3 regions of the Paenibacillus sp. FSL F4-0243 genome follow, and region 3 is predicted to be linked to each of the others. Evidence: riboswitches for the same ligand, from Rfam matches in the RefSeq annotation. Region 3 holds a riboswitch; each other region holds the start of a gene.

Region 1 (11,137 bases), 480 kb from region 3:
ACAACGCTAAAAAACGACAAAAAATCATTTTGACTGTCATGGCTAATTTAGGAGAAATCACACAAGAAGAAGCGGGACAAGCTGTTCAGGAGGACTTGAACTTAAAACCACAAGGCCAGAAGGATACCACTGTGGTTGCACCCTATTTCAGAGATTATATTCGCAATCTGGCCACAGAATCTCTTAACATCAGCAGTGATGAGTTGGAACAAGGGGGACTAAATGTTTACACCACCCTGGACCCTGACATGCAGCATGCCGCAGAACAAGCAGTCGACAAAGAGATGGATCAAAAGAGTGATCTGGAGACCGCCCTTGTTTCCATCGATCCTCGCACTGGCTACATTAAAGCTATGGTCGGCGGAAAAAATTATCGTACCAACCAATACAATCATGCTCTAGCCACCACACGTCAGCCTGGCTCGTCCTTTAAGCCGATCATGTATTTAGCAGCACTCTCTTCTAAAGAGATGACTAGTCTTTCCGTTTTCAAAAGCCAGCCAACGATGTTCCATTATGATAACAATCGCAAAACCTACCAGCCTCGGAACTTCGGGGATAAGTATCTGGGCGAAATCAATATGCGACAAGCCATTGCAGCATCCGACAATATCTATGCTGTGAATACGATCATGAAGATCGGCGCAGATAAGGTGAGCGAGATGGCAGGCAAGATGGGCATTGATAGTCCGCTTCAAAGCGTGCCGTCACTGGCACTCGGTACCTCACCGATCAGTCCGCTAGAAATGGCTGCGGCATTCGCTGTTATTGGAAACAGTGGTCAGAAAATGCCAACCACAGCCATTCTAAAAATAACGGATTCCAATGGTATGGTGCTGTATGAAGCACCACAGCCAAAGGGTGAAGCCATTGTAGAGCCTTCTGCCGCCTATGTGTTGACCCGTTTAATGGAGGGAGTATTTGAGACTGGGGGGACAGGAAACCGTGTAGCTTCTATAATCAAACGTCCGGTAGCCGGCAAGACTGGAACTACGGATACAGACGGCTGGATGGTAGGCTTCACCCCCGAGCTGTCCACTGCAGTTTGGGTTGGATATGACAAGGGGCGAGACATCACAACTACCGATGGCCGACGGGCAGCTCCAATTTTCGCGGAGTTTACTGAAAAAGCGTTGGAAAATATCCCGCCTAAGATTTTTCCCATTCCAGATGGCGTAGTCAGTGTATACATCAATCCGCAATCCGGTAAGCTAGCTACAGCAGCCTGTCCCGAAAAAGAACTGGAGACTTTCATTAGTGGAACTGAGCCCACCGAATACTGTGATCAACATGGCAAAGCTCCCGCTGTCGATGATGTACAAAGCAAAGTAGATCCTGCTGAAGAAAGTCGTTCCCTGTGGAACAATATTAAACGCTGGTGGTTGAATTAACCTCTTCATTAATTGAAGAGGTTTTTCTTTTTTATTACTTATTTATTGTAGAATCCATAGGATGGCCAAACTCGATTTTCACTTCTCCCACAAAGGATGTAACCGCTTCATTAATTATATTCACCCCATTCTCTTAACTCACAATTACTGCTATAATAGTTAGTAGCAACCAAAATATAAAGATGTAAATGAGGGACATGGGATGAAGGATACAGGCATGATCCGGAGTTTAGACAGTCTTGGGAGAATTGTGGTTCCCGCAGAAATCCGTATGACTCGTAATATCGACATTGGTGATCCTATCGAATTTTTTATATTAAACGATAACACCATCATACTCAGGAAGTACACCTCGACAGAATGTACGTTTTGCAGAAGCCACGACCATGTCACCTACTATAAAGAGCAATTTATTTGCAGTAGCTGTCTAAAAGAAATTGCCGACCCTGAACGCATGTCTCAAGTGCCTGAGGCGCGCCAAGATTTTGCAGGCGAAGTGTCAGAACACAGCAGCACGATCCGGAAGACGAAGACAGAGGATATGTGCCAACGCCTGGAGCGGGCCATAGAAGAACATCCATATGCCAATCAGAAAGAGCTTGCTGAAATTCTTGGGATCAGTCAAGCCAGAGTAAGTCAACTCAAACGCAAACTTAGTACGGCAGGCAAATCGTAAACTAATTCATTGTGTTAAATTCAAAAAGGCTTCGACTCTCCTATTTCAGGATGTCGAAGCCTTTTTTCTGTATCAGGTAACCTTGACCGGATAATTCGTTCCTACTCGGTCAGTGCAGCCTTAAGCTCATCGGAGGACGCAGTCCACCATGCCTCATTATGAGAGATCAAGAGGGATTTGAGGGCAGCTTTTCCAACTGCGCCAAGCCCTCCCACATCGATTTTACGTTTTAGAGCAGCATCCAACTTATTGACATGCTCGGCGAGAATTTTCCAACCGCGACGTGCTTCCGTATCGATCCACATTTCGCAGGCCGTTATTCCACCATAGAATTGACTATCCTGTGTACGGTCCACTGCTACCCATACTACCCAAACCTGTCTACCATTAGGTACATCTTCACGGTTCATGGAGAATTTAATCCCCTTTTCAACCTTACTCTTGGCATGCATGGCACCAATATCAATGACTGCTTCACCGCCATCAATAATGACAGGCGATACGTTATTGAGCTCTATAGAGCCCGCTCCAAAGCCTTTATGTTTACTTTTGGCATTCACAATATTTAAGGCAATCTGTTTCTTGCCCTCCGGTTGTATGTTGTCCACGAGTGCACACCCTTCCTCTTACGAATAATTTAATTTTAGCTAATAATGCGGCGATTGCAAACATATACATCCCGTAGATGCTTGTCACGGGAGGAATCACACTATGAAGTCACTGTCATTAAGGTACATCATCATCTTTGCGACCCTGGCCACCCTCGTGCTATTAGGAGGCATATGGGTCTATTCGGGGGATAACTCCACATCTTCTGTTACTAGCTTTGTTTCAAAAGAGGCCAAGTCCTCAAGCGGCATAGCTCCTGCAGCTGCACCACAACAGACACTGCCTGAAAGCGCCCCCGTTCCAGCAGAAGAGGCATTAAGTCAACGAGTTGTCGAGTATCACATCGATGTTCAGCTTGTTCCTGATACAGAAACCTTAATCGCTTCTGAGACGGTAACCTGGACACACCCCGGTGTAAAACCGGTAAGTGATCTATATTTTCATATGTATCCAAATGCTTTTGCTTCATCAGATACTACCTTTATGAAGGAGTCCGGGGGAACGCTCAGAGGTGACACCATGCCAGAGAACGGCTTCGGAAGTATGACTTTAACCGATTTGCGCACAACAGAAGGAACATCACTAATGCAAAGAGTGCAATTTGTACAACCCGATGATGGTAACGTCAACGATAAGACACTCCTAAAGGTACATCTCCCACAGCCGGTTAATGGTGGAGAAAGTGTCACGCTTAAACTCCAGTACGAGGTCCAGCTCCCCAAAATTTTTGCCCGTATGGGCGCATCAGGCAATTTCGTGATGGCTGGGCAATGGTTCCCTAAACTTAGTGTATACGAGCCTATGGGCACACGTGGGGTTAAGGAGGAAGGCTGGGATTTGCATCAGTATCACGGCACCTCTGAGTTTTACAGCGATTTTGGCATCTTTAATGTAACGATTGCGGTTCCTTCCGACTACACGGTAGCTGCGACCGGATTTCCTGTGAAGAATGCCAAGCTAAAGCAAGATCAAAAAATATATCAGTTCTACGCTGACGATGTCCATGACTTTGCGTGGGCGGCATCCCCTGATTTTACAGTAGCCGAAGAAGCCTTCTCTACGCCAGAAGTGCCTGGTGTACGGATTAAGGTGTATCTCGATCCATTACACAAAGACTTAAAGGAACGATACCTTCAGGCCGCTAAGGCAGCTCTGACCTACTTCAGCAAATGGTATGGTCCTTATCCCTACTCGACTCTGTCTATTATCGTTCCGCCTAAGGAGGGGAATGGGGCTGGAGGAATGGAGTATCCAACACTCATTACAGCGTTTGGAGCCACAGACTCTTCTCCTGACACCTCACTTGAAAGAACCGTCGTTCATGAAATTGGCCATCAATACTTTTACGGCATGGTAGCCAGCAATGAATTCGAAGAGGCTTGGCTAGATGAAAGCTTCACTTCTTATGCTGAAGACAGACTCATGGAGCAAGAATATGGCATCAAAACGAATCTCCCTCTTCAGTCCAGCTTGGTGACCAAATCAGAGCCGCTAAATTTAGAAACATGGAAATATGCCGGGGCAGAATCCTATAGCCGGAATGTGTATATTCGCGGAAAGCTAGTACTTAAGGATATTGAACGCCAAGTAGGCACTAAGGCAATGAACAGCATCATGTCCACTTACGCACGTAAATTCCGTTTCCAGCACCCCACTACGTCTGATTTTCAAAAAGTCATTGAGAAGGTAACCAAAAAATCATGGCAGCCTTATTTCGAAGATTATATTTATGGTGGTGGTGCTCCTGATTTCTCAGTAGATACGATTACGATTAAAAAGAATGGCAACAGCGATGCTCAGAGCTATGAATCCATAGTAAAGATTACAAACAAAGGGAGCCATTACGTTGACGTTCCCATTAAATTCACATTCGCCGATGGCTCTGCTACAGAGCGGGTCTGGAGCGGTGAAGGAGCAGAGACTACCTTCCAATTGTTAAGCGATAAGCTTCTGCTCTCTGCTGAGGTTGATCCTGAGCATACCATTCTGTTAGAAAACAAGCATCTTAATAACTTCAGACTGGCGGAAATAGAGCCGAAAACGCTCTCCCGCTGGACATTAAGTGTAACTAAACTAGTTGAAACCGTGCTCGGAACTCTTGTCTGGTGAGGTGAATGATTGTGAGAACATCGATAACCCGCGGCTGGCAAAGCATGAAGGAGCAATTTTATATTCTGATTCTGCTCTTCATCTACCGACTGCTCTGGGGCTACTTTATGTACGGCTTCATCCGGTCTGCTATCGTTCCAATTCTACTGCGTTATCCAGATAAAGACGCTGGAGGCAGCGGAATGGGCAGACTACTCTATTATGTCGAAGGGCAGTTCAACTTGAACACAGATCCTGCGATACGTACTTGGTTATGGATGTTCCTAGGGCTTGTTGTCTTACGACTGCTACTCTCCCCCTTCATAAGGGCAGGATTACTGCATGAACTCCATCAGGAGCGAAAAGGAGAGCGTGGCCTGTTCTTTTTTCCAGGTATGAAGCTTTATGGATTTCCAGTGTTTATCTTCAGTCTAATCGAATGGGCGCTGGCTCTACTTCCGTTATACTGGCTTGCTCCAAAAATGTACGGGCTATTCTTGTCCTCCTTTCTGAACTACTCTTTGTTACTTCATCTAGTTCCATACGTATTGGCATGGCTTATATACATCTTTATCGTGCGCCTGTTCCTTCTATATATGCAGTTTGGGTATACCAGCGGCACGGGGATGTTCTCCTCCTTATTCATTTGCTTGAAGTCGCTGATTCCGGCAATAGGAATTTCAATCATACTTGGTGCAGCAGGCCTGATCCTTTTGCTAGTGTGCGGAATAACGGGTATCTTCTGTCCTGGCCTACCAGCACTTCTTATTCGTCAACTTTCATCACTGCCCTCAACACTCTTCAAAATGTGGGGAATTTCAGCTCAATATCATCTATGGCACAGTAAAGCATTTCCACAATAATTTGAAGCATTACAGAACATAATATAAGAGTCCCGGTTCCTGAATCAGGAGCTGGGACTCTTTCGCGTTATAGACAAATTATGAGGATTTGCAAAATCGTAAAGACTTTGTTACAATAAGTCCTGTTCCATTGGTAACAAGTTTGTAATCATTTGAAACGATTTCTACATAACTTCATGTATTTGTCGTAGTCATGTCGATAAGTCACTATCTGGTGCATAAAACGCCGAATTCCTTGCACCGGGAAGTGGGGGAACCATATTTTGGGTGAATTGATCTCGCTTTGCAGTGATCATAGGGGAACCTTCTACCGAATCCTTAAGCTAACCTCACAGGCATTGGAAGGGGTACAATTTTTTTGAAGAATTTAAGAAAAGCATGCGTCGCTGCGGCGCTAGGACTTGTGATGGCGTTCTCTATTGGTGGAGGAAGTGCCTTTGCAGATTCTAAGATGGACAGTGTTATTTCAAAGACAATTGGAGTTGCCTATAAAACCGGAGGCACTAGCACTGCCGGGTTTGACTGTTCTGGATTTACTACGTATGTATTCAAGAAGGTGGGTCTTTCTTTGCCCCGTACTTCAAAAGCTCAATATAATGTCGGAACTCCTGTAGCTAAAAGTAAATTACGTTCAGGTGACCTAGTTTTCTTTAACACATTGGGCAACGGCGTATCCCATGTCGGCATTTATGTTGGAAACGGAAAATTCGCACAATCATCATCTTCATATGGCGTGACCATCACTTCACTTAGCCAATCCTACTGGGCCAATCGCTACGTTGGTGCTAAAAGAGTAATGAGTACTTCCTCATATCAAGCTATAGCCTACGATTAATACTTCCCCACAACTATAACCTCACAATTACATTATATAGACCTGGGTTTGATTATTGACTTAATCGAATCCAGGTTTTCTTTTGCCTTATTATATTCTTTACACCTCTTGAACGGACTTTAAACACTTTTATTTGATAAAAATTTCAATAAATATAAAAATTAGTTTAATATTATCGCTTACATATGCATTTTGTCTTTAAAAAAACGAATTTTTCTGCATGATTATGTTAAAAACGATTGCCAAGCGGCACTCTGTTTGTTACAATAACTGCAGTAAGATTTTAGTAACATTTTTGTAATCATTAAGTTGTTATTTACAAAGGTTTTGTCATGTATTGATTACAAGCTATTCCTAATCAACAGTATCAGCCGAGTTTCCTAACTATTAGGAAAACGGGGGAACCAACTTTGGGTGAATTGACCTCCATTTTTAGAGGGGTCATAGGGGACCTTCAACCGAACCCTTAAGCTAACCTCGTAGGCATCCGGAAGGGGTATAAACTTTTGAAGAAGAAGCTAGCAGCAGCAGTACTTAGCTTTTCCATTATTTTCACCATCGGAGCAGGAAGCGCTTTCGCGGATTCCAAAATGGATAAAGTGATCGACAAGACCATCGGAACTAAGTACGTATCCGGCGGCATCTCCACAAATGGATTTGATTGCTCCGGATTTACAATGTATGTATTTGATAAAATTGGTATAAATCTACCACACCAATCAGGTTCCCAGTATCAAATGGGTACTGCTATCTCCCAAGATGATTTAAGATCTGGAGATCTTGTATTCTTCAATACAAGTGGTAAGGGTGTCTCCCATGTCGGTATTTATGTCGGTGAAGGCAAGTTTGCACACGCATCTTCCTCACGCGGTGTAACGATTAGCTCCCTGAGTGATAGCTACTACGTGAAACGCTACATCGGTGCTAAACGAATTATGAGCACAGATGCTTATCATTCTGTTGCTTCTGAGACAGAAGATAATGATGATGTTCAATAAGTAAATCGTACATAGGCTCTTTTCCAAGATGTTGATTCTTGGGGAGGAGCTTGTTTTTTGTCTTATTTAGTATTTACCCCTCTCAGAATTTGTAAAACAATAATCCTCATAAATTTCTGAGTCGACCATGCCTTTTTTTGTATATAATTAGTTACAAGCATAAACGCCTTCGATGTCCTTATAAGGACCATAAGTATTTAAAGCTAGAAATATAAGACATTTAAAGTCCCCCCGTGAAAGGAGGTCCTTGACCTTATGATAAATCCCTCTGTTACTTTTCATGTAGCGCCTATGGAGACCAGTCACGCGGAAGAGATTTGCAACTGGGATTACACTGCCCCTTATAATATTTACGGCTGGATGCCGTGGGAGCAAATGCAGGCTCTTGGAATCGAGTTCGGTGACCCTCAGCTACGGAATGAGCAATATGTTTCCATACTAAATGGGCAAGGGATTTTGTGTGGATTCGCGCAGTTGTTTCCAATGGAAGGTGTTGTTCGCTTGGGGATTGGTATGCGCCCTGATCTATGCGGTCAAGGTCTAGGAAAAATATTCATGGATGCAATTGTGCAAGCAGCCTTGTTTCGTTATCCTGAGCGTGAGATTGATCTAGAGGTATTGACCTGGAACCAGCGGGCGATCCGAACTTACCAAAAGTGTGGATTTACGATTACCGATACGTATGAACGCCTAACCCCCACAGGAAACAAACCTTTTTATTGCATGGTCTATGATAAATAATATTAAATTCCATATTTTTCAATGATTTGATGGCATTATCGTTCATTTTTTTGTCACAAACCCTATGATAACGCTTCACCTTGAGCTATAATGTAGGGAGCAGCTTACATAGAAGGGACGAACTGGGATGCAGAAATGGATCATGAGCGGTTTGTTTTTTGCCGCCTGTGCCTTTGCGGTAGTACTTATGTTTACACTTCCAGGTAAAGAAGAGGTAGCTGAACAGAATAAGCCGACGATGCCGGAAGTCCAATTGGATGCGGCAAAGGCCGAAGCAACCGTGAAAGCCAGCTGTATCACCTGTCACGGCGATCAGCTTCAAGGTGGAGTTGGACCCAGTCTTCAAAATGAAGGCGGTCAGCATGATGCTGAAGAAATCTACAGTATAGTCACTAAAGGACGCGGTCAAATGCCTTCCTTTAAAGAAAAGCTAGCCCCTGAGGAGATTGCAAACGTCGCCCTCTGGCTCTCAGAGAAAAAGTAACAGTAACTACTACCTAAGCAACTAAAAACGCCCGTGCCAGAAGATAGTTCACTATCTGCGCACGGGCGTTTATTTATGAGTTTGGGTGACACTAACGATTTTTCTCAAAGGCTTCATTAAATTCATGTGCCTCTCGAATATCTAGAGCTGTAATACCGTCTTCCTCATTTGATTTCAGTCGTAAAGTCACTGTCTTATAATCAATCGTAATATGTGGATGGTGATCAAAGGCTTCTGAAATGGTGGCTACTTCATCAACGAAAGCAATACCCTTCATATATTGGCTGAACATATATTTTCGCACCATGGTATTCTCTTCCAGCTTCCAACCTTCCAGCTTGCTGATCTGCTCACGCAGTTCTTCTTCCGTAAATAACAATTCGTTTCCTCCCTTACTAAAAATTGCAGTAAAATCCGCAGGTCCCTTTACTCGTCATATTCGTTAAACAAAACATCCCTTAGCTTCTGAGGTCCAAGGGATGTGCCAGGATAAAGGCAATATTTTCGATTAAATGTATTCAAGAATCCCAGCGATTATAACTCGGCTACACCAATTTTAACACGGGCTACTAACTACGGGCAAATTACGCCCCGCCGCCCCCTCTTCTTAAATCAAAACAACAGAGGCTAAATCCTCTTCTCCGACTAAAATATTAATGCGGTGCGTGTCCTTATCGTAGATGATAACGCCGCTCCCCACCTCAATCATAGGTTCATTACCCAGCGCGAAGAAAAGATCCTCAGCCAGTGCCTCCCATACCTCCATCTTGGATTCCTGCGGCAATTCTTGCCACTCTTCCGGATCCATTTCAAAAAATAAGTACCCATCGGAAATTCTTCCGACAGCCTCAGTCAAATCCGTTAGGATTTCACCGTAATCTCTACCATGCTTTACACCCACATGTATCACTCCGTTTTCTCCACAGATGAATAATTACTTACCTTATCCATTATAGCCGAAAAAATGACTTCACAAAAAACGGAATGATGTCGATAAATAAGAATATACGTTATTCGGTTTCGAACAGAGTGCCTTGCCGCTGTTTCAAGGATGATATACGCGGCTTTGTCGGAACACATCTTATAATCTCATGGACGAGGTGCATAATGGAAATTTCAACAATACTTGGTTTAATTTTTGGTCTAGTTGCAGTTATTTGGGGTATGATCCTCAAGCACGCTCCTCTTCACGCTTTAGCCACACCTGCTGCTTACGTTATTATCTTAGTGGGTACGGCAGCTTCCATCTTTATGGCCTTTCCGTTCTCGGAGGTCAAGAAGATTCCAAGTCTGTTTAAAATGATTTTTGTCAAAAAGAAATTAATCAGTAAATCCGAATTAATTACTATGTTCATGGAGTGGGCTTCTATTACACGGCGTGAAGGTCTGCTGGCTCTTGAGTCGAAAGTCGATGAAATAGAAGATAACTTCCTCAGAAATGGCATGCGGATGATTATTGATGGAAATGATCAGGATTTTGTCCGCGATGTTCTCATGGAGGACATCCACGCCACAGAGGATAGACATAAAGCAGGCGCACTCATTTTCTCACAAGCAGGTATGTATGCTCCTACACTTGGCGTACTCGGGGCCGTTATCGGACTTATAGCCGCTCTGGCTGATATGAGTGATATGAACAAATTGGCTGCAGCAATCGGGGCTGCCTTCATCGCAACACTACTCGGTATCTTTACAGGTTACGTATTATGGCATCCTATTGCCAATAAGCTAAAACGACTTTCCAAACGTGAAATTGAAGTTCGAATGATGATGGTCGAAGGTCTTTTGTCCATACAATCCGGTGTATCCACTATTGCCATCAATCAGAAGCTTGCTGTCTTCCTGACACCTTCGGAACGAGCTAAGTTAAATGATGAGAAGGAGAGTGGATCGGGTGAGCAAAAAGACTAGACGACACGAAGAGCATGAAGAACACGCCGATGAATCGTGGCTACTGCCTTATTCTGATCTTATGACCCTTCTGGTAGCCTTGTTCATCGTAATGTATTCTATGAGTGCAACGGATGCCAAAAAATTCGAAGAGATGAGTCAAGCCTTCAGTTCCGCTCTTAATGGCGGTACAGGTGTTCTTGAAGAACGGGCGGCAATGCCATCTAAGAGTCAAGAGGATTTAGGAAAAAATGATCAAATGGATAAATCAGTAACCAAGAAAAATGAACAAACAGAAATGGCTAAGCTGCGGCAAAAGGAGCAAGAGGATTTAGAGAAGCTTAAAAAGCAGTTTGATCAATATATCAGTAAGAACGGCCTTACCGATCTACTCAGTACTAAGCTCAATCAATCCCAACTTATGATTACGATAAGTGATAACGCGTTGTTCGCATCCGGACAGGCAGTAGTTAAAGATGATTCTCGGCAATTAGCAAAGTCCATCTCAACTATGCTGCAGCAATTCCCGGATTATGATGTAGTCGTGCAAGGACATACCGAT
Region 2 (9,952 bases), 3.2 Mb from region 3:
CAGAAAGGAACTCTCCTTGAGTAAACCTAATAAAAGTACAAGCGTTCCCCAGCTTAGCAAACAAGAGAAACGGCGGGTAGAACAGGAGCAGCAAAAGCAGAAGACGAGAATTTTAATTATTAGTTCAATAGCTTTAGTAGTCATCATTTTTGTTGGATTGTTTATGTTAGCTTCGAAAGATGCCGCAAAAAATGCCACTTCGGGAGAACCAGTAGCATTCAATTACAGTGAGCTACCTAGAGTCGGTAAAGAGGATGCACCTGTTAAAATTGTTGAATTTGGAGACTTAAAATGTCCAGCGTGTTCCCAATTTGCAACTTCAGTTAAACCGAAAATTGTTCAAGATTTTGTCAACGAGGGAAAAGCAGCGCTCTACTTTGTAAATATGGCTTTCGTTGGTCCAGACTCTGAAACTGCCTCGCTTGCAGCATTATCTGTTTACCATCAGAATCATGATGAATTCTGGAAGTTCTATGATGCTGTATATGCTCAGCAAGGTGATGAGAGCGAAGAATGGGCGACTGAAGATTTCTTAGTAAGCCTTGCGGAGAAAGAGAAGTTAGCTATCGATTACGAACTGCTGCGTAAAGATATCAAGGATCGCACGTATGCAGATGAGCTGAATAAGGGTATGCAGTTAGCTAGTGAAGCTGGGGTGACGACTACACCATCCCTTTATATTAATGGAGTAATGACTGCGGATCCATTTAACATTGAAGCGATTTCAACTGAGATTAATGACGCCGCAAAAGCTGTGGAGGCAAAGTGACAAAGTTCCTATCTTTTTGCAAGCGTAACTGCCTGTATCTGGCCTGGTTCGTCTCTTTAGTTGCTGTTGCTGGTAGCTTGTATCTGAGCGAAGTATTGAAATATGAACCTTGTAAGCTTTGCTGGTTCCAGCGAATTTTTATGTATCCTCAGTTATTCCTCTTGGGAATTGCGACGTTTCGAGGGGATAAAAGGATTATCCCATATGTTCTTCCACTAAGCTTGATTGGTGGTAGTATCTCGATCTATCATTATGCGGAGCAGAAGATTCCTGCGTTAAGTAAAGTGCTTCCTTGTACAATTGGAGTTCCTTGTAATAAGGATTACTTGAACTTTTTTGGATTCATTACGATTCCTTTCCTTGCATTAATCGCTTTTGTTTTAATTAGCATTTTACTTTGGTACGGACGTAAGGAAGACGAAGTGATGGAGTTAGATACAGAGGAAAGTTTAGGATTTTGATTTTTTAACTTTAAGTGATCCGAAAAAATGTGAAAAGTGATTAAAAACACGATCCAGAGGGATAATTGAAGAGAATGAAAGAGAGCATCCAATAAGACGCTGTATTTGCGCTTACTGGATGTTTTTTCATTCTTTTTTCATTTTTTTCAACGCTTTACTGTATACACTTTGTAGACTAATATTAGACCTTGTGAGAAGTTGAATATGCGCTGAATTTTCTTAGGAAAAACGGGGGAACCAAACTTGGCATATGTGCCAATGGGGTGAATCGGAATGGGTCGATTAGACTTTTACCGTAGGGCTAAACCACAGCCCGAATCCGCCAGCTAACCTCGTAAGCAAAGGTGGGATAATGACCATGCATAGCATGCGGATCATTTCCGTATGCTATTTTTAGTGTCTGCATTTATGAAATCCACCAATGAAAACAGCGCGCGGAAATTCCGTTTCAGCTCCCAAAGAAAGGAACTGTATCCACCATGGTAAGCAAGGTAAAACGACTATTGATCGGGCGTCCGATGAAGTCGAACGAACTCGATCATGAAAAGTTATCCAAGGTTAAAGCACTGGCTGTCCTGTCTTCTGATGCGCTCTCGTCTGTAGCCTACGGAACGGAACAAATTTTGATTGTACTGGTGGCTGCGGGGTTTACTGCCATCTGGTATTCCCTGCCAATTGCATTAGCCGTATTGGGCCTGCTGGCCATCCTGATTTTATCCTATCGGCAGACGATTTACGCTTATCCTCAGGGAGGCGGAGCTTACATCGTTGCCAAGAGTAATCTTGGTGTTCCGACAGGGCTCTTAGCAGGAGGGTCTTTGTTAGTGGATTACATTCTGACCGTAGCTGTTAGTGCGTCGGCAGGGACGGATGCGATCACATCGGCTTTTCCAAGTCTTCATAATCACACCGTTCTTATTGCAGTATCAGTTATTATTTTACTTACTTTGATTAATCTTCGCGGAGTTACAGAATCAGCTTCATTCATCGCAATCCCAGTGTATTTGTTTGTGGTGTCGATTGTAGTCTTGATAATCTCCGGTGTTATTAAATATGCAGCAGGTGGCGTACATGCGAATGTCCCTGAAATTGGCTCTGCTGTTTCTAATGTTAGTTTGTTTCTACTATTAAAAGCCTTCAGTTCTGGCTGTTCGGCACTTACGGGTGTAGAGGCTGTATCTAATGCCATTCCAAACTTTAAAGCACCAGCTGAAAAGAACGCAGCCAAGACCTTAATGGTCATGGGGGTTATACTTGGATTTATGTTTACAGGTATCACACTACTGGCGTATTGGTACGGCATAGTGCCTGATGAAAAGGCAACGGTTGTTTCTCAGATCGCTGAATCGACCTTTGGCCGCGGAACCTTATATTTTTTCATTCAAGGTATTACAGCAGTAATTTTGTTCTTGGCAGCTAATACAGCTTACTCAGCGTTCCCGCTGCTCGCATTTATGTTTGCAAAAGATAAATATATGCCACATGCTTTTATGGTTCGTGGTGACCGTCTAGGTTTCTCTAATGGTATTATTTTTCTAGGTGTTCTGTCTGCTGTGCTTGTAGCTGCATTCCACGGAAATACAGAAAGCTTGATTCCACTTTATGCGGTTGGTGTATTCATTCCTTTCACATTGTCACAGCTAGGAATGATGGTTCATTGGTTTAAAACAAAACCAGCGGGATGGAAAAAAAGATTTGTTGTAAATACCATCGGTATGCTGACTACATTGACGATTACGCTTATTTTTATCATCACTAAATTCTCAAGCGTATGGATGGCTTTCATTTTCTTACCTGCTGTAATGTTCGTGTTCCACCGGATTCACAGGCACTATTTGAACACTGCAGATCAGCTTCGTATATGCCCGAGTACAGATAAACCTTTGATTAAAGGCAGTACAGTTGTTGTTCCTGTTGCGGGTGTAACACGTGCTGTACTACATTCCATCAGCTATGCCAAGTCTCTAACGGATAATGTTGTAGCCGTGTATGTTGGCTTTGATGAAGAGGACATTCAAAAAATGGAGCAACGGTGGGAGGAATGGAATCCGGGTGTACGCCTGATTGTACTTCGTTCTAGATATCGCAGTATTATTCGTCCGTTAGTGAAATTTATTGATACAGTGGAGTGGAAGACCGCAGCGACGGATCATATCACGATTCTGATTCCACAGTTTATAACTAAGCATTGGTGGCAAGCTGTACTTCATAATCAGACCAGCTTTTTAATCCGTTCGTATCTAATGAATTCAAAAGATGTTGTAGTTGCGACTGTCCCATATCATTTGAATAAATAATGGATCATTAAGGAGAGGCTATATCCGGAACGTTCGGAATATAGCCTTTTTTTGTATTTTTAAGAAGGAAATTATTGCAAATCCACAAAATATAAAATTTATATGTTGACATAGAGAATGAGAATCAATATCATTTAAAAGTGAGACTGAGGTAGTCAATACCTTTGAATAACATAGGATGCACACACTAGGAGGGTATTTAATGTTTTTGTTTAACAGAAAAAGATTTGGAAGCATGAAATTAACGATGGTCGGATTAATGGTGATGGTGCTATTCTTATCCGCTTGCGGTAATAATAATCCCGGTAACGCTTCAAACGCAGGAACAGACAAAGCGACGGCATCTACTGCTGAAGCTACAGAAGCTCCTGCAGCCCCTAAGACGTTAACGGATGCAATGGGACATGAAGTAACGATTCCAGCTAATCCTGGGCGTGTACTGGGTTCTTATTTGGAGGATGCTTTGGTAACTCTAGGTGTGACTCCAGTAGCGCAATGGTCAGTGACTAATGGTATTCAAGATTATCTGTCCACTGAATTGAAGGATGTTCCTACGATCAGCTACGATCTTCCGCTCGAGGCAGTAACCAGCTTCGCTCCGGATCTTATCCTCATCCCATCGGAGTCATCTGTACAGAATGGTATCTATGACCAACTGAATAAGATTGCACCGACTTATGTGATTGGGGATAAGCTAAATCAAGATTGGCGTAAATCGCTACTCAAGATTGGTGAAATTCTGAACAAGACTCCTGAAGCAGAGAAAGCCATTAAAGATTATGAAGACAAGGCGGCTGCAGCGAAAGAAAAGCTTAAAGGAGCTATTGGAGAAGAGTCCGTGGCGATTTTATGGTTGGTACAAAAGAACTTCTATATTGTAGACGAAACTCGCAGCAGTGGTGCTGTATTATATACAGACCTTGGTGTAAAGCTGCCTAACTTAGTAACAGAAATTCCTGTTGGTACAAGAGCTACATGGAATCCAATTTCGCTAGAGAAGCTTTCTGAGCTGACAGCAGATCATATTATCCTTGTAAATAGTGATAAGACTGAGGGTTCGGAGATTCTGGACAGTGCAATTTGGAAAGGCATCCCGGCTGTAAAAGCTGGCAATGTGCATGAAATGAGCTCAACAAGCAGTTGGCTATACAGTGGTGCGAACGCTGGTGGCAAAATTATTGATGATGTGTTAAAAAGTTTTGTGAAATAAAAAGTCGTAATTCACCATGAATGTGACTGATCATTTGGGTGGGGAAGGGCGTGCAGATCAAGTATCTTAAGATGCTTAGATCTGCACCATTTTTTTATAAACCATTCCTGTATTACTGAAAAATAACTCCTACAATTGTACAACCTAATTTTTTTTGCGATAATGAGAATGATTGTTGTTATCATATAGAACATTGTAACTATCGATTAAGGAGACGACTCATGGTTTCACCCTCAGATTTCGCACATCGTAATAAAAATGATACACAAAAAGCTATACATACCCGACCGGCAGCTGCAATGGGTATTCTAGTGATTGGACTCGCTGCCATTGCCTTTGGACTGGCACTTTCGGTCTCAGTAGGTGCGGCAGATATCAAGCTAGCTACGGTATGGGAAGCAATATTTCATTTCAATCCAGATGTACAAAAACATCAGGTGATAAGAGAACTGCGATTTCCACGCGCGATAGCAGGTGCTTTGGTCGGTGCTTGCTTCGCAGTAGCAGGGGCAATCATGCAGGGGATGACAAGGAACCCTCTTGCGGATTCAGGTCTGTTAGGCTTGAATGCGGGAGCAGGTGTAGCGCTGGCCATAGTTTTTGCTTTTGCACCTTCGATCTCATTCACTTCACTTATGTTGTTTTGTTTTATAGGTGCTGCTATAGCTTCTTTTATCGTATTTGGAATTGGGTCGCTATCTTTTAATGGCCTTACACCTTTACGTTTGACGCTGGCAGGTTCCGCGGTAAGTGCACTACTAGTTGCTGTTAGTCAGGGCATAGCTATTCTTTTTAACTTATCCCAGGATATAGCCTTCTGGTTGGCTGGCGGAATGGGCGGGGCAAGCTGGACTCAGATCAAGATTATTTTCCCTTGGGTGTTCGTGGCATTAATCGCAGCGATGATGTTATCGCGGTCTGTCACCTTGCTCAGCTTAGGAAGAGAAGTTGCAGTTGGTCTGGGGCAGCGGACAAGATTAGTACAGTTGGCATGTATGATTGTTGTAGTAGTTCTTGCCGGAAGTGCAGTCTCAATGGTTGGCCCGATTGCTTTTATAGGACTAATTATTCCACATGTAGCACGTTATTTCGTTGGAGTAGATTATCGCTGGATCATTCCTTGCTCGGCAGTTCTTGGGAGCTTATTGATCATCTTTGCGGATATCGCCGCTAGAATGATAAATGCCCCTTATGAGACGCCGCTAGGCGCATTAATTGCCATCATCGGTGTACCTTTCTTTATTTACTTAGCGAGTAAGCGGAAGGGGGAGCTGTAATGCACAGAACAACCCTTTCTATCAATGAAAATGAACGCCGTACACGTGCTATTACAGTGTTAGCGGTCCTTGCCATATTGATCGTTGTTGTTTTTATTGTCAGTATGAATACAGGATTTATGCGTCTATCCCCACGGGAGGTATTACATACACTGCTGGGTGATGGAACTCATCAGCAAAAGCTTATTTTATTTGATTTCAGATTGCCTCGCATCGTAATTTCATTGTTGGTTGGAGCGGGCTTTGCGGTGTCAGGCTGTATTTTACAAAGTCTCGCAAGAAATGCACTTGCTGAACCGGCTACGCTGGGCATAAGTGCGGGTGCTGGTTTTGCGGTAATCATTTTTATCTCGTTTTTTCCGGCTACAACAGCAGCTCCGGTATTTGTCTTGCCGCTCTTAGCGCTTGGAGGGGCTAGCTTAACCGCCGCTTTAATCTATATTCTTGCTTATAGAAAAGCAGATGGTCTATCTCCAACAAGGTTGATCCTTATCGGGATTGCAGTCGCTGCCGGAATTAACGCTTGCCAGCTGGTGTTGGCACTTCGGCTTGATCCCAATAATTATCAGTTTGTAGCGACTTGGATCGCCGGGAAAATATGGGGTGGCGATTGGAGATTCGTCCTTGCTCTGCTACCTTGGATAGCGATTCTGTTACCGTTCGCCTTCTATAAAGCCCGTATTCTTAATGTATTGAATCTAGGGGACCATACTTCAGTAGGACTTGGAATGCGAGTGGAGAAGGAGCGTATTCTCCTTCTAGTGACTGCAGTTGCGCTTGCCGGCTCCTGCGTTGCTGTAAGTGGAGGAATTGGCTTTGTCGGCCTAATTGCACCACATCTTGCCCGCAAGCTTGTGGGACCCCGTCATCAGGTATTATTGCCCGCTAGTGCGTTGACAGGGGCGCTTCTTATGATTACTGCTGATACTATCGGCAGATGGGTGTTACAGCCTGCAGAAGTTCCAACAGGCATCGTGGTTGCGATCATTGGTGCACCTTACTTTTTATATTTACTCGCCAAATCGAAAGCATAATGCGTACGAAGCGAGTTTTACTATGTAGTTCATTCTAGGAGCATAGCTCCATAAAACTTTTAAGGAGTTGTTAACATGTCAGAACGTTTGAACACAGAAGAGTTAAGTATTGGGTATGCAGAGGCTACAATTGTTAAAGGGTTGAACTTAACTATCCCTACGGGAAAAATAACCGCACTAGTGGGGGCTAACGGTTCTGGTAAATCTACAATTCTTAAAACAATGGCCCGGATCATGAAGCCTAAGAGCGGCAGTGTAATGCTGGACGGTAAATCGATCCATAACTTTTCAACGAAAGAGGTAGCTCGTCAGCTTGCGATCTTACCGCAAAACCCAACAGCTCCAGACGGTCTAACGGTCTCTGAACTTGTCAGCTATGGTCGCTTCCCGCATCAAAAAGGATTTGGCACAATGACAGCAGAGGATCGCAGCATTATCTCCAACGCAATCACTGTTACAGGTATGGAGCCTTTCCATGACCGTCCGATTGACCGCTTATCTGGAGGACAACGTCAGCGTGCTTGGATCGCTATGGCATTGGCGCAAGAAACTGACATTCTATTCCTGGACGAACCAACAACATTTCTAGATATGGCTCACCAGCTTGAAGTTCTACAGCTTCTGCAAAAGCTGAATGAGGAAGAAGGCCGTACCATTATCATGGTCGTGCATGATTTGAATCATGCTACTCGCTATGCACAGCATATGGTAGCTATTAAATCCGGTACTGTGGTTAGTGAAGGCTCACCTACTGAAGTTATGACACCAGATGTACTGCGTGAGGTGTTTGGAATTGAGGCAGATATTGTTCCAGATCCACGTACAGGTGTGCCTCTGTGTCTTCCTTACGAGCTTGCGGCCTACAAAGCCGTATAATTATATTGAAATCATACAACGAACAGGCTCCCGTCATTGACAAGGGAGCCTGTTCGTTGTTACAGTTGTGGTTGCCTACAATTCCATGATACTACTACTAAAAATAGATCAAGGACCATCATTTATACATGGTTAAAGGAGCATGAAACATGAATATTGACAAAATTCAAAATGACCTAGAGCAGTTAATGACTGCAGGAATAGTGAAGAGTCATGAGAACTTAAAAGATCACGTATATACTAAAATGGGCGGTAAAGCTGATATTTTGGCAGCCCCAGCTACTTATGATGAAATTCAAAAGATCGTTACATATGCGGAACAGAATGGGATCACCCTTACGGTACTTGGGAACGGCTCCAACGTGATTATCCGTGATGGAGGTGTGCGTGGAATAGTTCTGCAAACGGCAGGACTAACGGATGTGGGGATTCGAGACAATCTCTTATATGCGGAGTGCGGCGCTAAGATTATTGATGTTTCCAGATATGCGCTGGATATGGAGCTTACGGGTCTTGAGTTCGCCTGTGGCATTCCAGGAACGGTTGGTGGAGCGCTTTACATGAACGCAGGTGCTTATGGCGGAGAAGTTAAAGATGTATTGCACAGTGCGCTGGCTATAACTAAGAGCGGGCAATTGGTGACTCTGCAAGGGGATGAACTGCAATGGGGTTACAGAAAAAGCGTGTTCGCAAGCGGTGAATACATCGTGCTTGAGGCGAAATTTGCTATGACTTCCGGAGATGCATTATCCATCAAGGCGAAAATGGATGAACTTACTTACTTGCGTGAATCCAAGCAGCCGCTTGAGTATCCCTCCTGTGGGAGTGTCTTTAAACGTCCTCCAGGTCGGTTTGCAGGTCAGTTAATTCAAGAGAGTGGCTTACAGGGAACAAGAATCGGTGGTGCTGAGGTATCCAAGAAGCATGCAGGGTTTATTGTAAATGCAGATAATGCAACAGCCAGCGATTACATTGGGCTAATTCACCATGTAAGAGCGACTGTGAAGGATAAATTCGGAGTGGAGCTTGAAACTGAAGTGGAGATCATTGGAGAAGAGTAACTATTAATTAGAAAGAGCCCACAGATTACTGTGGGCTCTTTTACTGTCATTACATATGGCTTAATCCACTGAAAGGGTATATTTAGCTCTTTCAGTAGTTATTTCCGCCTTGCGATCACTTATGTCCTCAATCCGAAGCCCGTCAATAGCTAAGTCATAGGTGGAGTGTGGTAGCGATACTAGCTCACCATCGGCGTTTAAAGTGCTGCCAAATCCTTTTAATATTAATGCACTCCCAAGATAATCATCGATAACATCCTCCGCACTCCGAAACTCAACAGCCTCTAGATTAAAATGAATTTTATCCAGATCACGAAGCTCCTTCTTTTCAATTACAATAGTTTCATTCACATGACTGTTAATCCAGTCCATAAGTTTCTGTATACTTTGTTCCATTAGATGATCCCACCCTTACCTCGAAGATTATTATGTTTAAGTTACCCTTTTCTTAGGATTTGAATCCTTATTTTTGCCACATCTGAGCGGATTTGAACAAAGGAAGGTACTAAGGAATAGCGAATGTTACAGAATAGCAACAACAGAGATAATCCTCTACAACCAGAATAAGAATAGAAGAAAGTTAACTATTCTAAAAAGGGGGGAGTGTTATTGATTCAGCTAACTGAGGTCTCAAAATATTATCAGGAGAGGTGTGCAGTTGATCGAATTACTTTCACGGTGGAGAAAGGTGAGGTCTTTGGATTTCTAGGTCCCAATGGTGCAGGGAAGACTACAACGATGCGAATGATGACAGGGCTTCTTCAGTCTACAAGCGGAGAAATTTTAATTAATGGCATGAATATTTCATGTCATAAAAAAGAAATCCATGCTCAAATTGGTGTTGTTTTCGAGCTTCCGAACCTATACATGCGTAGTTCTATTCGAAATAATCTGGAGCTGTTTGCTGATCTGTATAGGGTAGCAGGAAATCGAGTGAATGAAGTCATGGAAACCCTCCAGCTGTTAG
Region 3 (11,137 bases):
ATGTTCCTGAGACGTCGATTACTGAGGAGAACCACTGGAATGCAGAAGAGGCCGCTCAATTTCGACAGCATTGGTATCCGAACTGGGATGAGTCGTATTTTCAGGATCTAATGGATCGCTTTGAGGTTCCATATCATATGAGGCTTTCTAAGATGTCTAAGGGTGAGCGTCGGAAATTCGAAATTGCCGCAGCACTTGCGTCACGCCCAAGTCTGCTGCTACTGGATGAACCTTCATCAGGTCTTGATCCCTTTGCCTGGAAGATTATGATCGAGACGCTGCTTAAATATATGGATGAGAACAACGCTACGATCATCATCTCTACACACATTGTGGAAGAGGTGCGGCGGTTGGCAGATTATATCATGCTTATGCATAGAGGTGAACTGCTGGGTATGGCCGAGAAAGACAGTTTATTCGGTACTTGGACCGAGGTATGGGTACAGGTTGCAGGTGAAGAGGAGCTTGCTGAGTTATCAGCGGAATTACCGGGAGGTATAAACTTTACCATGGATACACCGGGTGTAGCTTCTTTTATCATAGAACAATTTTCTAAGAACGAGAAACGCATTCAGGACTTGGGCGTAAAGGTTATCAAGAGTCGCAGTTTAGAATTGGACGAAATATTGGGTTTATGGACACAGGGACACCGTCCTATCCTGATTGATCACAAGAGAGGGGACTAGAGAAATGGAAGCCTTAAAGCTGGAAAGTGTAATGAAGCAATATGGAGAAAAAACCGCTGTAAACGGAATTAACCTAACGGTAGGCAAGGGGGAAATTTACGGATTACTGGGGGCAAATGGTGCAGGGAAAACAACCACAATGCGCATGGTGCTTGGCCTAATTTACCCTGATGGCGGGAATATTTTGTATAATGGAAAGTCGTATAACAGCGAACTTCAGCAAATCATGGGCTATCTGCCCGAAGAAAGAGGATTATATCCAAAGGTAAAGGTAAGCGATCAAATCGTCTACTTGGCACGTCTGCGCGGGATGTCGGCTAGTGATGCAGATAAGAGCCTTCGCTACTGGCTCGATCGGTTTGAGGTTCCGGATTACTACAATAAGAAGATTGAAGAGCTCTCCAAAGGGAATCAGCAGAAAATGGGCTTTATCGCCGCAGTCGTTCATAAGCCGCAAATTCTCATCCTTGATGAAGCCTTCAGTGGCTTGGACCCTGTTAACGTGGAACTACTGAAAGATACGGTAAAAGAATTGCGTGATCAAGGAACGAGTATCTTATTCTCTACTCACCGGATGGAGCATGTTGAAGAGCTTTGCCGTAATATTACGATTTTGGATCGTTCCAATACTGTCGTGCAGGGCGATATTCGTACGATTAAGAGTGGATATCCTCGTGAACAAGTATTGTTGCGTACGGATAACGAAGTGACCGGTCTAGAATCAATTGCAGGTGTAACAGCAGTACAGCGACAGGAGCGAGGTTATCTGTTGTCAATCAGTGAGATCGGCGCAGCACAACGTATCCTACAGCAGGCGATGGCGCAGGGTGAAGTGGAGCATTTTGAAATTAAGGAACCAACGTTAAATCAAATCTTTATCAGAGCGGTGGGTGAATCTCATGAATAAGATGGGGACAATTATTGGCTTTACCTTTAAAAATAAAGTAAGAACGAAATCATTCATGATTACTACGTTAATTCTAGTGTTGCTGCTCAGCATTGGGATGAATCTTCCGTACATCATCGATCAGTTTAAGGGTGATTCTACAAACGCAGAGACTCAAATTGCTGTGATCGCGGAAGATGGAAATCAGGCTGCAGAGTTGTTGAAGGCTTATACTTCACCTGAAGGAATGCCGCAGGCAAAAGTTGTGCAATATACTTCTGCCGACGATGCGGAGCTAAAGAAAGCTTTAGATGAAGGGACTGTAGAAGGGTATGTTACTTTTGCAGAACCGACTGGTGAAGGACTTCCACCCGTTACTTATCATAGTGAGAATGGTGAATTGAAGGGCGATGTACAAATCTATCTCCAAAATGCCCTTCAGCAGGTAAACACCCAGTTCGTCGTTGGCGACAAGCTGACGCAGGAGCAGATTGCTGCTATGTCAACACCGGTACAGATAGCTACTCAGCAGCTCAACCCTGATGGGACTGCGGGAGATAAGGATGCGTCGCAGGAATCCGCTCCACCTATTAATTACGTCATTGTATACGCCATGCTTATGCTGTTCTTCATGTCTATCATGATGACCGGTAATATGATCGCAGCTGAGATTACTTCAGAGAAGAGCTCACGGATCATGGAGATTCTGATTACAAGTGCCTCACCTTTAGCGCAAATGTTCGGTAAAGTTATCGGTGTCTTCTTAGTAGGGTTATTACAAATTGGCGTCATTATTGCAGCGGTAGTTGTCAATCTCAAGCTTCCGCATAATGCAACGATTTTGAAAGATTTAGACCTGGATTTAGGCCAGCTTAATATTAACTTGTTGCTTTATGGAATTGTTCTTTATGTACTAGGTTATTTCCTCTATGCCTTGATGTATGCAGCTGTAGGTTCAATTGTCAGCCGTACAGAGGATCTTGGCCAAGCGGTTATGCCGATTATGATGTTAGGCTTCGTAGCATTCTATGTTCCACTATTCAGTATCTCTAATGCGGATACTCTGCTGGTTAAGGTAGCGAGTTATGTGCCTTTCACCTCTCCATTGACCATGCTGCTCCGGATTGGTGTTGGTGAAGTAGCGATCTGGCAAGTTATTGTATCATTAGCCATCCTGCTTGTTACAACGTTCATCTTTGGATGGTTGGCTGCCAAGATCTATCGCACAGGCGTATTGATGTACGGCAAACGTCCAAGTATTAAAGAGATCAGAAAAGCGATGAAGGCTTACAAGATCTAAGTGGCTTCATATAAACTTTTAAGGAGTGGTAATCATGACTAAAAGTGAACAATACAATATGATGCTTTTAATGAGTTCGGTATCTCTGGCTACGGTTAGTAGAATGCTCTCGACCAATGGGTCCACTTTAATGGATTTCACTCAGGGTGTATTGACTGGGATTGCCATGGTGGGGATGATTGCGGGATTGTGGATGTACGGAAAGGCTCGTAAGAGTAAAGCGTAATAGTAGGAAAATAGGGAAAGGAAGCCGCGGCAGATGCCGTGGCTTTTTTATTTTTTGTGTATGTATCGTAAAAGTTATTTGGAAGATAGTTGAGGGAGTTAGACAACGGATAGATTACCACTAGGCAGCAAATCCTCTTGAGCAGTCAGTTGCTCCCGCACACGCCTAAGCTGTGCTTTTAGGACAGGAACACTCTTTTGCAGAATGATGCTTATTTGAGGTAAAGATAGCTTTAGGCCATACCACATCGTTTTTATAAGCTGTTCCTCCCAAGGCAATGTCTTGGCAGACAGAAGAGACCGGCGTGCGTAATAATCGGCGCATTGTCGGATACAAGAGCGGTAAGCCTCGATAGAGAATAGCTGGCTGTCGAAGCTTTTTTGACGGAATATTTTATGAAGCTCTTTAAAAGTACGGATAGTAACCTTCTCGGCTTCTACTGATTGTTGTAACAACATGGAACTGAGCGTATAGATATCATTCGTACACTTTTGAACACACTCTGCAAATATAGTTCTACGGGGTGATTCGGAAGGTAAGGGGTCAGGCATGATAAACACGATCCTTTCAGAATGGGTTATGGGATGAACTTATAATAAAGAAAAGTAAGAAATGGATTTGTTGATAAGCTCGGCGGTATCAGGTTCTGGATAACTATGTTTTTGAAGCGCTACACTGGATGGTTTATAATATAGCCGCCCTCCTTTGGAATCTCTCCCACCAGCGACAGCTCTGTACAGACGACCTTGCTCAATGTGCCCTGCCAAGGATTTACCCTGCAGCTTGGCTTTTAAATCCTGTAAAGCACCTTGCACTAGCTCAAACTGAGTCTGATCCCACTCTGAACCATGGGTACGTACTTTATCTATCGCTTCCTCTAGCCGGCAATGGTATATCATTCTGAGAAAAGAACTCCATTTAATAAGATCGAAAGTTTTGGTATTGGCAGAGATAAGACATGCCCCCCAGCTGCTACCTCCTTTACAGGTAAGTTTCAGGATGCCATAACGGCTGTCTTGATCAGCCTCCATTCCATAGTGAATAGGCTCTGGTGAATCAAAGACGAATACTTCTATGCGAGATAGTCTTCGCTGGTCCATGACAGGTTTCTCCTCCTTAGGTTTCCAAAAGCTTAAGATTTACATGGTGAATGACGTTAGCCTTCTCTATACAGGCGAGCATTTCAGCTTCATTCTCACAGACTGCGGCATGCTCCAGCCATAGTCGGAATTTCTGTTTGCGTATAACGGATAAATGTAAGGGAAAGGTGTTGCGGGATCTCATTACGTACCAACCGACTGCAACTTCTTTCCACGGTTCCTTAAAAGCGGTGAGCCACGGAAAACGTTGGTGTGCTGACCAATCCTGCAGCTGTTGCTTTTCTCGGATATTTTTATATATTTCGTATATAATTGTTCGGTCCATACAGTATTCACAGGTAGATGGGCTGCTGAAATGGCGAAGTGATTCAATCTGCTTCTGACCAAAAGCATAGCCGACAATAGTTCTGTGATGATCCTCTTCGAACCACAACGCTCCAAAGCAAACATAATTTAGACTTATCGGCTCAAGTAGCCCTTGCTGAGTTCCCCAATAATAGTGTTTCATTCCTTTCACCCCGTCCAGCATGCTATCACCCTATAGATTCAGGTAACGCAAAAACCGCAGCAAGAGGAGGACCTCTGCTGCGGTTTTGGAATACAGGTATACACACACCTGTGCCAAAGCGTGGCGGATCAAGGGTCTCTCTCTTTACGCTTACGAGGTTAGCTGTCGGATTCGGACGGTGAGAGTCGCCCTACCTATGTGAGACTTGAACAGTCTCCTTCGGATTCACCCCAAGTAGGCCATGTGGCCTGATGGTTCCCCCGTTCCCTGCAAATGCAGGAACTCAGCGTTGAATGTATTTCGTGAAATAGATTCAACCCGAATCATACTCTTTTCAAGGTGTTTCTGTAAAAACAGAAAGTGTTCTTTTGAGCGCAATTTAAACCAAATCCTGCCTACTACGACGAAAAAGGGAACCAAATAGGTATTTATTGCGAGTTATCGGGCTTCTTCCTCGCTTAATCTCGCTTTCTTGTTTCCTTTCTTATATAGGCGATTTTTGGTGATTTCACTAATCGTGGTGAATAAAATCACATGGTATGACCGTTTTTCGCTAATGGATTGAAACTCGAGTAAACAAGAGATATAGAGAGATTGGATATCAAGTAAGCGCTATCCAATGCGAAAATAGTTTTTAATTTGCATTATTTTGGCATCAATCAGGTTTTACAATACTTCCTGCATAAGGGTATGATTACTCCTGTTTCAACAACAATCGAATATTTGATCCGCTTAATTTCCGATAAGGAAAGCGGGGGAACCAACAATCGGCAGACGATGTGAGAGTCGGAAGCCGGTTATGGGGTGAATCCTGTAGAAGATGCCAGTGAGCTCGCATCTATACAGGTAGGGCGACTCTCACCGCCCGAATCCGACAGCTAACCTCGTAAGCGTATGGAGAGAGGATGAGTGCAATGTGACCGCTAGCGAGCCACAGAGGAGAATCCTTTGTGGCTTTTTGCTGTGCTTTTTTAAGCAAAGCATTTATGGAAAACCTCACGAAGAGGTCGTTATATTCATCATTAGCGGTAGCTTTTCTTTCAAGATCAGGGTGATCAAGCTCTGATCTTACAAGCAAAGCATTTGAGGAGAATAAGAGATGACAGATCAGAATGAATATGTACTGGTATGTGCGCCAACGAAGGCAGGCGAACATTTTATTAAGCTTCTAAAATTCAGAGGCATTAAGATGGCCGGATTGACCAACAACTTGCCTGAGAAGGCCCTACTCGAAGAGATGGGGATTGAACAAGTCGTTCTAGTTGATACCCGCCATCAGAATACTTGGTTTCGCCCGCCGTTTCCGGTAGGCCGGGTATATCTGTTCGAGAGCAGCTTTACGTTATGCTGCCGTTACATTCAGATGTGCCGTACCTGGACGACACAGCCGATTTTTGTAATTACAAGCTCAATAAATCCTAGATTGGTCTATAAAAGACTTGGCGCGAGTTATGTAATCTATTCCCACAGCGGTGATGCTGATTTTCTGGTAGATAGATCACCTCATTAAGGATAAAAGAAGGAGTGCGGAAGATATGATGGATCTGTATATGGTGGCTTCGTTAGCTGTAATTTACGGGTTATTTTATGGATTTATGCGCTGGTGTGCAGGTGTAGTTGAGGATACGGGGAGGGATAAGCTGTGATTCTAGTAATCGCTGTTACCCTACTGCTGTTTATATATCTGGTTTATGCATTGATTCATCCGGAGAAATTTTAAGGAGGGGCATTCATGGGCATTTTGCAAATTGTTGCTGTAATCGTAATTCTCATCTTGCTGGTTAAGCCGATGGGCACGTATTTATATTATGTGTTTTCTAATGAACCGAACCGTACGGATCGATGGTTTGGAGGTATGGAAAAAGGAATTTTTAAGCTGATCGGCCTGAAAAAACGGGACGGTATGTCCTGGAAGAAGTATGCGCTCAGCTTTGTTTTAACGAATATCGTACTGGTTACTTTCAGCTATATCTTTCTTCGATTGCAGCGGGGTTTACCGCTAAATCCGAATGGAATTGCGGATATGGAACAGACGCTTTCGTTCAATACGGTGATTAGTTTTATGACTAATACAAACCTGCAGCATTACAGCGGGGAGACGGGACTTTCGTATTTTTCACAAATGGCTGTCATCACGATGATGATGTTCACGTCTGCAGCGAGCGGATTTTCTGTTGCGGTTGCCTTTGTCAGAGGGATCACAGGACGGAAATCAGTCGGGAACTTCTTCGAGGATTTCGTTAAAGCACATATTCGTGTATTCATTCCTCTAGCTCTGCTGGTTTCATTGGTACTGGTAGGACTACATGTGCCGCAAACACTCAAACCATCGCTTGAAGTCACTACACTAGAGGGGCAAACGCAACAAATTGCTATCGGTCCAGTAGCTTCTCTGGAATCGATCAAGCATTTGGGCACCAATGGTGGCGGCTTCTTCGGAGCCAATTCATCGCATCCTTTTGAGAACCCTAATCCACTTACGAACGTGCTAGAGATTCTCTCTATGTGGATGCTGCCAGCTGCGCTCCCTTATATGTACGGATTGTTTGCCAAGAACAAACGTCAGGGCTGGGTAATTTTTACCGCAATGATGACCTTGTTTGTTCTGCTATTAAGCCTAAACTTCTATGCTGAATCGAAAGGCAATCCGGCGATCAATGCACTAGGAATTGAATCTTCACAAGGTAGTATGGAAGGTAAAGAGGTGCGCTTCGGCATACCGCAGTCTTCCTTGTTTACTTCAGTAACAACCGCAGCTACGACAGGTAGTGTTAACAATATGCATGATACGCTGACGCCGCTGGGAGGCATTACGCCTCTTGCACTGATGATGCTCAACAATGTCTTCGGTGGTAAAGGTGTCGGACTGATCAATATGCTGATGTATGCGATTCTGGGTGTCTTCCTGTGCGGTCTCATGGTCGGCAGGACACCGGAGTTCCTCGGACGGAAAATAGAGGCCAAGGAGATGAAGCTGATTGCCATAGCGATCCTTGTGCATCCGTTCATTATCCTTGTGCCAACCGCAGCTGCGTTCCTGACCGATTTGGGGCAAGGGGCGATTACGAACACTGGATTCCATGGACTCAGCCAAGTGTTATATGAATATGTCTCTTCTGCCGCGAACAATGGTTCAGGATTTGAAGGGCTTGCAGACAATACAACTTTTTGGAATGTCACAACCGGGATTGTCATGCTGCTAGGTCGTTATGTCTCTATCATTGCAATGCTGGCGGTAGCAGGTTCTCTGCTTAAGAAGAAGCCGGTTCCTGAGACGATTGGCACGTTCCGCACAGACAATGGACTGTTTACGGGAATTCTGATTGGTACAGTAGTGATTATCGGTGCGTTGACGTTCCTGCCGGTCATTGTACTCGGCCCCATTGCAGAATATCTAACCTTACGGTAGGAAGAGGGAGAATAAGATGAGTACTGTAAAAAGAAAAAAGCTGCTGACGGGACCCATACTCCTTAGCGCTGTAAAGGATAGTTTTATAAAGCTTAACCCAGTAACGCTAATCAAAAATCCCGTCATGTTCGTGGTAGAGGTCGGTACGATCATTGTCCTCCTCATGGTGCTGGCTCCTGGATATTTTAATGCAGAGCAATCGATAGGCTTCAATATCACAGTGTTGTTCATTCTGCTGTTTACAGTGCTGTTTGCGAACTTCGCTGAAGCACTGGCAGAAGGCCGGGGGAAAGCCCAAGCCGATTCGCTCAAGAAAACAAAACAAGATATCACAGCTAACAAACTGGTTGGAGGAGCGGTGAAGACAGTCTCTTCCTCCGAGCTGCGTAAAGGAGATATCGTCATTGTCAGTCAGGGAGAACTCATCCCTGGTGACGGTGAGGTGATTGAAGGGCTGGCTTCCGTAGATGAATCAGCGATTACAGGTGAATCTGCACCTGTAATCAAGGAGGCTGGTGGGGACTTTGGCTCCGTTACAGGCGGTACACGGGTCGTCAGTGATGAGATTAAAGTCAGAATTACAAGTGATCCTGGTGAGTCGTTTCTAGATCGAATGATCTCTCTTGTTGAAGGGGCGAAACGTCAGAAGACACCTAACGAAATTGCGCTAAATACGCTTTTGATCAGTCTGACGCTGATTTTCTTGATTGTAGTAGTGACCTTGCGGCCGATTGCAACTTATCTAGGTGTTGATCTTGATATTCCGGTTATGATCGCCTTGTTGGTCTGTCTGATCCCGACAACTATCGGGGGACTGCTATCCGCAATCGGAATAGCGGGTATGGACCGGGTGACCCAGTTTAATGTACTCGCGATGTCTGGTAAGGCCGTTGAGGCTGCTGGCGATATTAATACGATGATCCTAGATAAGACCGGTACGATTACCTTTGGGAACCGGATGGCGAGTGAATTTGTACCAGTCGGAAATGAATCCGAAGCGGAGCTTACGGCATGGGCGGCCATCAGTTCCCTAAAGGATGAGACGCCTGAGGGACGTTCTGTAATTGAGCTGGCCAAAAAGCTGGAACGCAGCTATGACAGCAAGCTTGCTGAAGGTGGCGAATTCGTAGAGTTTAAGGCCGAAACTCGGATGAGTGGTATTGACCTGCAAGATGGACGCTGCGTACGCAAAGGTGCGGTAGACTCCGTGAAGAAATGGGTACAGTCGAAAGGCGGTGTCATTCCCGCGAACCTCGACAGTAATTCTGATGCCATCGCCCGGATGGGGGGGACCCCGTTAGCGGTTGCGGTAGACAATCGGATCTATGGACTTATTTACTTGAAGGATACCGTTAAGCCAGGCATGAAAGAGCGGTTTGATGAGCTGCGGAAAATGGGGATCAAGACCATCATGTGTACGGGTGACAATCCGCTGACCGCAGCTACGATTGCCCGTGAAGCGGGGGTAGATGATTTCATCGCTGAAAGTACACCTGAGGATAAAATAGCAGTCATTCGCCGCGAACAGAACGAGGGCAAGCTGGTTGCGATGACCGGAGATGGTACAAATGATGCCCCTGCCCTTGCACAAGCTGATGTGGGCTTAGCCATGAATAGCGGCACTACAGCTGCTAAGGAAGCAGCAAATATGGTCGATTTGGACTCCGACCCTTCGAAGATTATAGAGGTCGTAGCGATTGGTAAACAGCTGCTGATGACGCGGGGTGCGTTAACAACCTTTAGTATCGCGAATGATATCGCGAAGTATTTCGCTATTATTCCGGCGATGTTCATGCTCGCCATTCCTGAAATGGAAGCCCTGAATGTAATGGGACTAGGCTCGCCAAGCTCGGCTATAATATCCGCCTTAATATTTAATGCGATTATTATTCCGCTGCTCATCCCACTGGCTATGAAGGGTGTGTCGTATAAAGCTATGAGCTCTACGAAGCTGCTTGGACGTAATATATTTATTTATGGGCTAGGCGGAGTGGTTGTTCCATTTGCTGGCATCAAGCTCATTGATATGATCGTAAGTGTATGGATTTAACGACGTGTTGACTAATCATTGAAAGGGTGAGAGCATCGTGAATAACGGAAACTCCATGGAGGACACTGAAGAGCAGTTATCATCATCGAAAGGTGCTTATTTCTTTATTATTGTGCGACTAAGTTTAGTATTTATTGTTCTCTGCGGAGTGATCTATCCTCTGACAACTACAGCGCTTGCCCAGGTTCTAATGCCGTCGCAAGCGAACGGCAGCTTGCTTAAGAATGATGCTGGAGTAGTTGTAGGCTCGGAACTCATTGGGCAGAACTTTACGAACCCAGGACTATTTCATGGTCGTGTGTCTAGTATTGAGTATAAAGCAGAAGCCTCAGGGTCCAATAACTACGCTCCATCCAATCCGGATATGCTGCAGCGGACAAAGGATTTCATTACGCAGTGGAAGCTCGATAATCCGGATGTGCCCGTGAACAAATTGCCAGTTGATTTGGTCACCAACTCGGGTTCGGGGCTTGATCCGCATATCACACCAGCTTCAGCAATGGTGCAGATTCCTCGGATTAGCAATTTAACCGGTATTCCTGCATCGCAGCTGGAAGAGCTCGTAAATAAGCATACCGAGGGTCGTGACTTAGGGTTGTTTGGTGAAGAACGGGTCAATGTGTTGAAGCTGAACATGGATCTACTGAAACTAGCGAACAAATAAATATAGTAAATGTCCCTGCCAGATTACTAGAATCGGGCAGGGATATCTTGCTTTCGGAAACAGAAGGGTACATGCATGATCGGTTATTAAGGAGTGGTCTTGATGGGAACATACCGGAGGAAGACGCCGGAGGAGCTGCTGCTCTCTATCTATGAGCTGCATCGGGGACGTCTGAAGATCTATATCGGTCCGGTCAGTGGGTCGGGCAAAACGTATCAGATGCTGCGTGAGGGCCAGGCACTAAAAGCGCAGGGAATCGATGTTGTGATCTGTGCGGTTTCGACGAATCAGAGTCCAGAAACTAAGGA

Evidence for each region. Region 3 has a riboswitch for cyclic di-AMP ahead of NSS87_RS02670 (hypothetical protein). Riboswitches for the same ligand answer to the same signal wherever they lie in the genome.
Region 1: it holds a riboswitch for cyclic di-AMP, as region 3 does, so the genes downstream of both, NSS87_RS00540 (C40 family peptidase) here and NSS87_RS02670 (hypothetical protein) in region 3, are expected to answer to the same signal.
Region 2: it holds a riboswitch for cyclic di-AMP, as region 3 does, so the genes downstream of both, NSS87_RS16840 (APC family permease) here and NSS87_RS02670 (hypothetical protein) in region 3, are expected to answer to the same signal.

The regions. Positions count from the first base shown of each region.
Region 1 is NZ_CP150151.1:110,039-121,175, reverse strand. Features, by position in the region: gene NSS87_RS00570 (PBP1A family penicillin-binding protein) at 1-1,391, shown strand, start outside; gene NSS87_RS00565 (AbrB/MazE/SpoVT family DNA-binding domain-containing protein) at 1,594-2,067, shown strand; gene NSS87_RS00560 (YwhD family protein) at 2,169-2,675, opposite strand; gene NSS87_RS00555 (M1 family metallopeptidase) at 2,779-4,785, shown strand; gene NSS87_RS00550 (hypothetical protein) at 4,797-5,627, shown strand; cyclic di-AMP (ydaO/yuaA leader) riboswitch at 5,842-5,980, shown strand; gene NSS87_RS00545 (C40 family peptidase) at 6,034-6,462, shown strand; cyclic di-AMP (ydaO/yuaA leader) riboswitch at 6,822-6,963, shown strand; gene NSS87_RS00540 (C40 family peptidase) at 6,969-7,460, shown strand; gene NSS87_RS00535 (GNAT family N-acetyltransferase) at 7,716-8,201, shown strand; gene NSS87_RS00530 (cytochrome c) at 8,329-8,685, shown strand; gene NSS87_RS00525 (4a-hydroxytetrahydrobiopterin dehydratase) at 8,777-9,064, opposite strand; gene NSS87_RS00520 (hypothetical protein) at 9,293-9,586, opposite strand; gene motA (flagellar motor stator protein MotA) at 9,793-10,596, shown strand; gene motB (flagellar motor protein MotB) at 10,580-11,137, shown strand, end outside.
Region 2 is NZ_CP150151.1:3,830,551-3,840,502, reverse strand. Features, by position in the region: gene NSS87_RS16850 (thioredoxin domain-containing protein) at 17-769, shown strand; gene NSS87_RS16845 (disulfide oxidoreductase) at 766-1,230, shown strand; cyclic di-AMP (ydaO/yuaA leader) riboswitch at 1,428-1,586, shown strand; gene NSS87_RS16840 (APC family permease) at 1,710-3,527, shown strand; gene NSS87_RS16835 (ABC transporter substrate-binding protein) at 3,730-4,737, shown strand; gene NSS87_RS16830 (iron ABC transporter permease) at 4,959-6,014, shown strand; gene NSS87_RS16825 (iron ABC transporter permease) at 6,014-7,048, shown strand; gene NSS87_RS16820 (ABC transporter ATP-binding protein) at 7,124-7,924, shown strand; gene murB (UDP-N-acetylmuramate dehydrogenase) at 8,074-8,985, shown strand; gene NSS87_RS16810 (hypothetical protein) at 9,046-9,381, opposite strand; gene NSS87_RS16805 (ABC transporter ATP-binding protein) at 9,595-9,952, shown strand, end outside.
Region 3 is NZ_CP150151.1:591,280-602,416, forward strand. Features, by position in the region: gene NSS87_RS02635 (ABC transporter ATP-binding protein) at 1-686, shown strand, start outside; gene NSS87_RS02640 (ATP-binding cassette domain-containing protein) at 691-1,593, shown strand; gene NSS87_RS02645 (ABC transporter permease) at 1,586-2,872, shown strand; gene NSS87_RS02650 (hypothetical protein) at 2,907-3,098, shown strand; gene NSS87_RS02655 (hypothetical protein) at 3,197-3,649, opposite strand; gene NSS87_RS02660 (hypothetical protein) at 3,689-4,198, opposite strand; gene NSS87_RS02665 (hypothetical protein) at 4,215-4,706, opposite strand; cyclic di-AMP (ydaO/yuaA leader) riboswitch at 4,840-5,005, opposite strand; cyclic di-AMP (ydaO/yuaA leader) riboswitch at 5,426-5,615, shown strand; gene NSS87_RS02670 (hypothetical protein) at 5,806-6,216, shown strand; gene kdpA (potassium-transporting ATPase subunit KdpA) at 6,439-8,115, shown strand; gene kdpB (potassium-transporting ATPase subunit KdpB) at 8,132-10,165, shown strand; gene kdpC (potassium-transporting ATPase subunit KdpC) at 10,221-10,829, shown strand; gene NSS87_RS02690 (histidine kinase) at 10,932-11,137, shown strand, end outside.